One region of the Rhizobium sp. T1470 genome, then DNA from elsewhere that is predicted to be linked to it. Evidence: riboswitches for the same ligand, from Rfam matches in the RefSeq annotation. Region 1 holds a riboswitch; the other holds the start of a gene.
What was found. Region 1 has a riboswitch for S-adenosylmethionine ahead of metA (homoserine O-succinyltransferase). Riboswitches for the same ligand answer to the same signal wherever they lie in the genome.
Positions count from the first base shown of each region.

Region 1 (4,928 bases):
AATCATATGCATCGCCACGATAGTGGGAGCGGGTGTATTCGACGACACGCTGGTCTTCCAGGCGCGAGACGCGTTCAATCAGTAGCGCGGGCGCGCCGGCATTCACGTGCAGCGCGGCGGCCGATGATGGATCGAGCGTGACCGCCGTCAATCTCTGCAGCGCCCGAACGGGCCGGTGGCCGTTTGCCGCGAGTGCTTCGTAAAGAGATCCCTCTCCACCACCATTTTCTCCAAGGAATTTTATCGGCACGACAGCGCGTTCGATCGCAAGCGGCAGCCCGTCGGCAAGACGCAGACGATCGAGGCGAAGGACGGGTTCATCAAGGCCGAGGCCAAGCAGGAACGCCTCCTCAGGAGATGGCGTATTGACCGTCCGAGACAAGATCCTTGCGGCAGGGGCGCGACCGCGCAAGCGCATGTCGGCGGAGAACGAAGAGAGCCGCCACAGCGATTGTTCCATGCGTTCGACCTTGCTGGAAACGAAGGTGCCGCTCCCGTGCCGAGACTCGAGCGTGCCAGCGTTCATCAGGTCACGATAGGCGGTTCGAACAGTCACGCGTCCGACCTTCAGCGCTTCGGCCATATCGCGCTCGCCGGGGAGTGCCGTTCCAGGCTTCAGCAATCCTTCCTGAACCAGGCCAGTCAAGGCCTGCGCCAGCCGCTTGTAAAGCGGTCCCGTCAACGCCTCGTCGCGCAGACCACGGCTGTTCAGCTCGGCTATCAAACTGGTTCTATCCATGTTCCAGTAATAGAACCTATTTAGAACCAATCGCAAGCGGGAAATAACTCCAAAAAGAAAAACCCTCGCAGGCGGCCTGCGAGGGTTTGTTCATTCGAGCACAAGATCAGAGCGTCAACTCTTCGTGAAAACGTAGTCCGTTTCCTGACGCAGGACTTCGCCCGGGCGCAGAACGGCGTCCGGAAATCCCTCGTGATTGATTGCATCAGGCCAGATCTGCGTTTCCAGGCAGAAGCCGGCGAACGGACCATACTTGCGTCCGCCGAGGCCGGGCACAGGCACGTTGAGCTTGAAGGCGGCATAGAACTGGACGCCGGGCTCCGTGGTGCGTACTTCCAGCGAAACGCCCGAGTTCAGGCTGCGGGCAAGCGCGACGGACCGCTTGGCGGTCCGGTCGTCGGAAAGGCAGAAATTGTGATCGTAGAGCGCCTGCTCGCTGCCGTCGAACCGCTTCATCGGCGACATCTCGCGGAAGTCGAAGACAGTTCCGGCGACGGGTCGGATCTCACCCGTCGGGACCTGCAGTTCATCGGTGACGAGGTAGCCGTCGGCTGCGATCATGATGTCGTGGCCGAGCGCATCGTCGCGGCCGTCGAGGTTGAAATAGGCATGCTGGCAAACGTTGGCGATCGTCGGCTGATCACTGGTCGATTCGTAGACGACGGAGAATTCGCCGTTGCCATGCACCCAGTAGGTTGCCTGGATGGTGCAGTTGCCCGGATAGCCGGCGCGGCCGTCCGGATCGACGATCTTCAGCACAACGCGGTCGACATCATGCTCGACGATTGTCCAGTTCTGCTTGGCGATGTTGTCGCTGCCGCCATGAAGATGGGTCACGCCCTTCTCGTTGAGATCGAGCTGATAGTTCTTGCCATCCAGCGTGAACCTGCCGCCGCCGATGCGGTTTGCGCAGCGCCCGGGCGTTGCGCCAAAGTAGGAGGAGTGAGCGGGGTAGCTGTCGAAATCGTCGAAGCCGAGCAGAAGCGGGGCATCGTGGTCGTCGAGGCGGAGATCCTGAATGACGGCACCCCAGGTGATGATCTTGGCTGTCAGCCCGCCACCTTTGATCTCGATCCGATAGACAGTTTCTCCCGACTTGGTTTGCCCAAAAACTTCCCGTTTCAACAATTCCGCCATAACGACCGTCCAGATCTATCTTCGAGTGAGGCAGCGAACCTGCCCCCATTTGCCGCAAACCGCAACGGTGTGCCGCAAAAAAGAAACGCTGCCAGGCCGGGGACACGCTCCGCCCAGTGGCCTGGCGTTGCTCGTGTCAGTCGCTCTTGCCGATATCGTTGAGATCGTACGGCGTGGTCTGGTAGATCTCGTTGATCCAGTTGCCGAACAACAGGTGCGCGTGGCTGCGCCAGCGGTTTTGCGGCGTCAGCGACGGATCGTTGTGCGGGAAGTAGTTGTGCGGCATCTTGATCGGAACGCCGGCATTCACGTCGCGGAAATATTCGTCGGAAAGCGACGTTGAATCATATTCCACATGATTGAACATATAGAGCCGCTTGCCCTTCCGCTCATGCACGAGGCAGACGCCCATTTCGTTGGATTCCATCAGGATCTCAAGGCTTTCCGACTTTTCGATGTCGCCGCGGCGGACTTCGGTCCAGCGCGACACCGGCACTTCGAAATTGTCCGAGAAACCGTTCAGGTAAACGGATGACGGCTTCAGGTTCCGGTGCCGGTAGACGCCGAAGGCCTTCTCCTTGAGCTCATACTTCGCAACACCGTGGAAATGATAGATCGCGGCCATCGCGCCCCAGCAGACGTTCATCGACGAATGGACGTTGGTTTCCGTCCAGTCGAAAATCTGCTGCATTTCGCGCCAATAGTTCACGTCCTCGTAGGGCAGCGTCTCGATCGGCGCGCCGGTAGTGATGAAGCCATCGAACTTGCGGTGCTTCACTTCCTCCCACGTCTGGTAGAAGGCGAGAAGATGGTCTTCCGAGGTGTTCTTTGCTTTGTGGTTACCCACGCGGATGAGCGAAAGCTCCACCTGCAGTGGAGACGCGCCGACCAGGCGGGCCATCTGCAATTCCGTCTTGATCTTGTTCGGCATGAGGTTGAGAAGCCCGATCTGCAGCGGTCGGATGTCCTGACGGATAGCCACCGTCTCGGTCATCACGCGCACGCCTTCCTGAACCAGGGTTTCAAATGCAGGCAAGGTATCGGGGATCTTGATGGGCATTGCGGTCACTCGATCAAAACAACGAATACATCGCTATCGGTCCGCACGCGGCCCTTTAGCGACTTCTTTAACGTGGCTGCAAGCCGGCCGGCCAAATCACCACGGAGCGTTCTAAATAGCGTTAGTCGACCTGCGAATCAATTGCCCAAACGAACGGAGGGGTCGATGCGAAGTCACTCCCACGTTAATGACTGCTAGAATCTGTTGGTGGACACAACGAATCACGATGTTTATTGAAGTAGAATGACGGCTAGGGACGCGTAATGGCAGATGACCTCGAAGGCAGGCCAAGCATTCAAGGGCAAGACAGAGTAGGATACGATCTGAGCCTGGGCTATCGCTTGAAGGTCATGTTCTCGGCTTTCTGGCATTCACCCGTGCGCGGAAGGGTCTTGCTGATCGCAACGGCGCTGATCGCCATCATTCTCGCCACCGCCTATGCGACCGTCATCCTCAACCAGTGGAACGCGCCCTTTTACGACAGCATCGCTCGGCGCGATTTGCATGGGTTCTTTCATCAGCTGAAGGTCTTCGCGCTGATCGCGGGCATGCTGCTCTTGCTCAACGTCGTGCAGGCCTGGCTGAACCAGATGACCGCGCTCTACATGCGCGAAGGTCTGACGCGCGATCTCGTCAACCAATGGCTCCAGCGCAAGCGTGCGCTGCGGCTTTCGGCCAGCGGCCTCATCGGCGTCAATCCCGATCAGCGCCTACACGAAGATGCCCGCAACCTCGCGGAAAGCACGACGACCCTGATGATCGGGCTGGTGCAGGCGACGATCTTGCTGATCAGTTTCATCGGCGTGCTATGGGAATTGTCCAGCGGCTTTATCTTCCGTTTCGGCACCTATGCCTTCTCCATTCCGGGCTATATGGTTTGGGCCGCAATCTTCTATGCGGCGTCCGCATCGATTCTCAGCCAGCTGGTAGGCCGCAAGCTTGTGAAGCTCAATGCGGATCGTTTCTCGAAGGAGGCGGAACTTCGCTTTGCGCTGATGCATGCCAACGAGAACATGCCGGCGATCACGGTGGCGCGCGGCGAGGAGAATGAGCAGCAGCGTATCAATACCGACATCAGCGCGGTGCTCGCCGTCATCAAGCGGGTGGCGATGGCCAACGTCAACCTCACCTGGGTGTCAGCCGGCTACGGCTGGCTTGTCGTGGTCATCCCGATCATTGTAGCCGCACCGGCATACTTCTCCGGCGGCCTGACGTTTGGCGAGCTGATGGTATCGGTCGGTGCTTTCAACCAGGTCAACACGGCCCTTCGCTGGTATGTGGCGAACTTCGGTCCCATTGCCGAATGGCGCGCCACACTGATGCGTGTCACCGATTTTCGTCAAGCGCTCACCACCATGAGCGACGAGATCAATCTCAGGGGCACGATTAGCTACGAGCGCAACCCGCCTGGAACACTGACGCTGGACCATGTACGGATCGCTTCTAAGATTGGCGAAGAGATCGACCAGTGCGGCGGGTTCCGCGTCCACGAAGGCGCCGTGACGATCAAGGCCGGCGAAAAGGTCATGATCAACGGCGATCACAACGTGAACCGCAAACTGCTCTTCCTTGCACTCTCCGAGCTTTGGCCATGCGGGGGCGGTAAGATCGGCTTGCCGCCCACGGACGACATGCTTTTCGTCGCGCAATCGGCCTACATCCCCGGGGGTTCGCTCCGCGAAGCGCTGGCGTTTCCCGAGTCTGCGGACACCTATCAGAATGCCGACGTTGTGGCAGCACTGGAGAAGGCAGGCCTCCACCATCTGGTTTCCCGGCTCGATACCCGGGCCCGGTGGGACAAGCTGCTCGATTCCGACGAGCAGCGCGCGATCGGTTTTGCTCGCCTGCTTCTCGTACGACCGAAATGGATCGTGTTCGACGAAGTGCTGGAAGGCATGGAGCCGGAATGGCAATCATCGATGATGGACGTCCTGGCTTCGATGCCTGACACCACGATGATCTACATCGGTCGCTCGGACGCCTTCGTCGACA
Region 1 is NZ_CP148091.1:64,025-68,952, reverse strand. Features, by position in the region: gene WGT02_RS00335 (GntR family transcriptional regulator) at 1-739, opposite strand, end outside; gene WGT02_RS00330 (aldose epimerase family protein) at 854-1,876, opposite strand; gene metA (homoserine O-succinyltransferase) at 2,013-2,936, opposite strand; SAM riboswitch at 2,972-3,049, opposite strand; gene WGT02_RS00320 (ABC transporter ATP-binding protein/permease) at 3,200-4,928, shown strand, end outside.

Region 2 (4,928 bases), 770 kb from region 1:
CCGAGCTCTTCGATCGCGACGACGTGGGCAAGCCGCGTCACCGTTGGCGGGCAGGGGGGCTCGTGGCCCAGTTCCTGCCGGTAGCGCCGGAGCGCATGCGCCAGCCGGATCTTCATGGGGGCGACGGTGACACGGCCGGCGGTTCCCACAAGGAAGACGATGCATGGATGGAAGCCCGCTCGCTCGTTGAAACGATCGACGCCGACGAGTTGACGGATCCGCAGGTGGGCACAGAGAGGCTGCTGTACCGCCTGTTCCACGAACGCGGCGTTCGCGTCTACGAACCGCGCGAGGTCTTCGATCGCTGCAGCTGTTCGCGCGAAAAGATCAAGGGCGTGCTGAAGGGTTTCTCTGCCGAGGAAATCGATGACAGCCAGGAAGACGGCGCGATCTCGGTCACCTGCGAGTTCTGCTCGACAACCTACCGCTTCGAAGTGGAAGAGGTGGCTGAGGCTGCCGAGTGATCAGTTCAGGACTCTGAGCAGCCCTGGCGAATCCAGCGAGAAGGCGGGTATTTCGACATCGAAAAGCTCGCCTTCATCCGTTTCCATCTGGTAGTGGCCGAACATCAGCCCTGATGGCGTATCCAGTGGGCAGCCCGAGGAATATTCATAGGTATCGCCCGGAGCAAGCCGCGGCTGTTCGCCGACAACGCCGGCGCCCGTGACCTCATCGACGATCCCGTTCTGGTCTGTGATGTTCCAGTAGCGGTTCACCAATCGCACGGTCGTGTCGGAATTGTTGCTGATGACGATCTTGTAGCCCCAGACATAACGATCGTCCTCCGGATCGGATTGCTCCTCCAGATAAAAGGGTTCGAAGACGACTTCAATGTCGCGTGTAAGGGCGCGGTACATGCCTACACCATAGTCAACATACGTTACCGGTATCTTATACGGCGGCCCATCCGTCAATAAACCGATAGGCGATCAAGTCCCGAATGCCTGCAATGGCAAGAGGTTTCGCGTGCTAAGCCTAATTTTAGCCCGCCTCGCGTGTGGCGGAAGCGCATGGCGGTCGGCCGGATCGCAGGTGATCCGGCCGATATGGGCTGATCAGGCGTTCACCTTGGCGAGCGCCTGGGCAAAATCCTCGATCAGATCGTCCGTGTCCTCGATGCCCGCAGAGAGACGAACGGTGCCGCCGGAGATGCCGAGCTCTGCGCGCGCCTCGTCGGTCAGGTTCTTGTGCGTCGTCGTCGCCGGGTGCGTGATCAGGCTCTTGGCGTCGCCCAGATTGTTGGAGATCTTGACGATATCAAGCGCGTTTTGAAGCGCAAAGGCTGCGTCCTTGCCACCCTTCAATTCGATGGCAACAAGCGTTGAGCCGCCCTTCATCTGCTTGGCGACGATGTCGGCCTGCGGATGATCCTTGCGGCCGGGATAGATTACCTTGGCGACCTTCGGCTGATCAGCCAGGAAGTCGGCGATCTTCGACGCATTTTCGGTCTGCTGCTTGACGCGCAGTGGCAGTGTCTCGAGGCCCTTCAGCAGCGTCCACGCCGTGAACGGCGACATCGCCGGGCCGGTGTGGCGGTAGTAGTCCTGCAGGTTCTCGTTGACCCATTCCGTGTCGGAGAGGATCACGCCGCCGAGGCTGCGGCCCTGACCATCGATGTGCTTGGTGGCCGAGTAGACGACGATATGCGCGCCGAGCTCGAGTGGCTTCTGGAAGATCGGGGTTGCAAAGACGTTATCGACCACGACCTTGGCGCCGATCTGGTTGGCGAGCCTGGCAACACCGGCGATGTCGATCACTTCCAGCGTCGGGTTCGTCGGGCTTTCCAGGAAGAACACCTTCGTGTTCGGACGGATCGCCTTTTCCCAGTTCTCGAGATGGCGACCATCGACCAGCGTGCATTCGATGCCGTATTTCGGCGCAAGCGTCTCGACGACCCAACGGCAGGAGCCGAAGAGGGCGCGGGCTGCGACGATGTGGTCGCCTGCCTGCACCTGGCAGAGGATCGCCGCGGTGACGGCTGCCATGCCCGAGGCCGTGGCACGGGCCTCCTCGGCACCTTCGAGCGCGCACATGCGCTTCTCGAACATGTCGTTGGTCGGGCTGCCGTAGCGAGCGTAAATATAGCCTTCGGTCTCGCCCTTGAAGCGTGCTTCGGCCGCTTCCGCGCTTTCATAGACGAAGCCCTGCGTGAGGTAGATTGCTTCGGAGGTCTCGCCATATTGCGAGCGCAGCGAACCGCCGTGGACGAGTTGGGTTGCCGGGCGCCAAGTCTTGCTCATGAATCACCACTTTCAAACAACAAAAAAACCGGCCGCGAAAGCAGACCGGTTTTGCACCCGGTCCTTTTAGCCACTTGTTTAACGTGGCTGCAAGCCGACCGGCCAAATCACCACGGGATAAAGCTGCAATACTGCCGTTCTATGCTTGCGTCAATTCCTTGAGTTTGGTTTTGTCTGCGACAAATATGGATGAGGCATGATGGCTCGCGTAACAGGAATTTTGGCAGATCGTGCGATTGCCGCGCTCTTTGAGGCCGGGCGTCTCACCTCTGAGCGCGATTTAGATCACGACCAGATCCAGCCGGCAAGCCTCGACCTCAGGCTTGGCGCCAAGGCGTTCCGCGTTCGCGCGAGTTTCATGCCGGGCCCATCCCATCTCGTGTCCGACAAGCTCGATCGCCTAAGCCTTCACGTCGTCGACCTCTCCGAAGGTGCCGTGCTGGAGACAGGCTGTGTCTATATCGTTCCGCTGATGGAGCGCCTCGACCTGCCGACCGATATGTCGGCCTCGGCCAACCCGAAGAGCTCGACGGGGCGTTTGGATATCTTCACGCGTGTCATCACCGACTATGCGCAGGAGTTCGATAAGATCCCGGCCGGCTATTCCGGCCCTCTCTACCTCGAAATCAGCCCGCGCACTTTCCCGATTGTCGTGCGCCGGGGCTCGCGCCTGTCGCAGATCCGCTTCCGTGTCGGGCATTCTCTGCTCGGCGAGCCCGAACTTCTGGCGCTGCACGATGCCGAAACGCTGGTTGCCAGCAAGCAGCCGAACGTCTCGGGCGGCGGTATTGCGCTGTCGATCGATCTTGCGGGCGACAAGGACGGCCTGATCGGCTACCGCGGCAAGCATCACACCGCCGTCGTCGATGTCGACAAGAAGGCGCAGCACGACATCTATGATTTCTGGGAGCCTCTCTATAGTCGCGGCCGCAACGAGCTGATCCTGGATCCTGACGAGTTCTACATCCTCGTCTCCCGCGAAGCCATCCATGTGCCGCCGCACTACGCGGCCGAGATGACCCCCTTCGATCCGCTGGTCGGCGAATTCCGCGTGCACTATGCCGGCTTCTTCGACCCAGGCTTCGGCCACGCGCCCGCTGGCGGCCGCGGCAGCCGCGCCGTGCTCGAGGTCCGCAGCCACGAGGTTCCCTTCATCCTCGAAGACGGCCAGATCGTCGGCCGCCTCGTCTACGAACATATGCGGGAGCACCCGGAAAGCCTCTACGGCTCCGGCCTCGGCTCGAACTATCAGGCGCAGGGCCTGAAGCTTTCCAAGCACTTCCGCATTTGAGCGTCCTGGTGTGCTCGGTCGCTGGTTGTCGCTTTCGCGTCGGCCGCCAGAGGGCGCCGTTCGCCATCATTCGGCCAGAGGTGGGGCAATGTTTCTGCCGTCGATTTGAAGGAGCGGCGCGTGATAAGGTCCGGCCGGTAGAATCTTCTTGAGCCTTGTGGTGTTCGTGCTGTGACGGTGTGGGGTCCTAGATCGGGACAAGGACCGATGGGCGCGCGAACACACGCTTAATCCTGACATTGTCATGAGTCAGATGAATTGAAGGGCGGTTCGCGCGTGCTTTTGTTTTGTTCGTGAGAGCGCTTATAACGTTCGGGTTATTTGCCGCCAAAGGTATTTTACTATGAAAAGGAAGTATTGATCCGCAGTTGTGACCCCACCTACCAAACCGCGCGGTGGCTGCAATATCAGAAGTGCCTTGTTACGGTTGTCGGTGTTTGACCGCTTGACAGCGGCCATCATCTGTAGAAAGTCTCGCTCTAGTGCGGGTGTAGCTCAATGGCAGAGCAGCAGCTTCCCAAGCTGAATACGAGGGTTCGATTCCCTTCACCCGCTCCACTTAAGCGCTTCACCCGCTCCGCGAAGGCCACAGGGCGCATCGCCGACAACGCAGAAAGCAAAAAGATCCTGATCGCTACCTGACGGAGCGAAGCGGCGGAACACTCTTATGCCGCGGCCGTTTAGTCTCCAGTCCAACAAAGCAAGGAGAAACGTTATGGATTGGAACCGCGTCGAAGGAAACTGGAAGCAGATGAAGGGCAAGATCAAGGAGCAGTGGGGCAAACTCACTGATGACGACCTTGATCAGATTGCCGGCAAGCGCGACCAGTTGGAAGGCAAAATCCAGGAACGCTACGGTATCGCCCGCGATCGCGCGCGGCGAGACATCGACGATTGGTACGGCAATCAGACTTGGCATTGACCATGACGAGCCCGGAGCCAACCCTCCGGGCTTTCCGCGTCATGCCAGCTTCACGATGGGAAGTTGATCTTGGTCATGAAGCCGCGATCGATCAGTTGCTGCGGCCCGTCATAGCGAATCGACTGACCGTAGCTGAAGTCGATTTCCCCTTCGCGATGAAGGACATCCATCATCTTCTGGTAGTGCTCGGAAGAATTATAGTGCTGCTTGCCCTCAGCTGCTTCGGTTATCTTGGCCTTGTAATTGGTAAAGAATTTGAAGTGCAGGATAGCGCCCCAGACAGACGGGAAATTGCGGCCATAAGGCAACGGCTGGTGGAGGCTGCTTCCGAAAAGGCATGTTCTGTCCCAGTAGATCAACGGGTATTTGATAAGCTCGTTGCCCTCTCCGAATTTTCTGCCCCGCGGCCCGCCCCTGACACTGACGCCTCGCTTCTTGATTGTTGACGCATAGCTGTCACCATCAAAATAACGCG
Region 2 is NZ_CP148091.1:832,513-837,440, forward strand. Features, by position in the region: gene WGT02_RS04165 (Hsp33 family molecular chaperone) at 1-464, shown strand, start outside; gene apaG (Co2+/Mg2+ efflux protein ApaG) at 465-857, opposite strand; gene WGT02_RS04175 (O-succinylhomoserine sulfhydrylase) at 1,056-2,240, opposite strand; SAM riboswitch at 2,286-2,364, opposite strand; gene WGT02_RS04180 (2'-deoxycytidine 5'-triphosphate deaminase) at 2,437-3,531, shown strand; tRNA gene WGT02_RS04185 (tRNA-Gly) at 4,016-4,089, shown strand; gene WGT02_RS04190 (CsbD family protein) at 4,247-4,453, shown strand; partial or broken gene WGT02_RS04195 (glycosyltransferase family 2 protein) at 4,504-4,928, opposite strand, start outside.
Region 2: linked by a shared signal. The riboswitch ahead of WGT02_RS04175 (O-succinylhomoserine sulfhydrylase) and the one ahead of metA (homoserine O-succinyltransferase) in region 1 are both predicted to bind S-adenosylmethionine.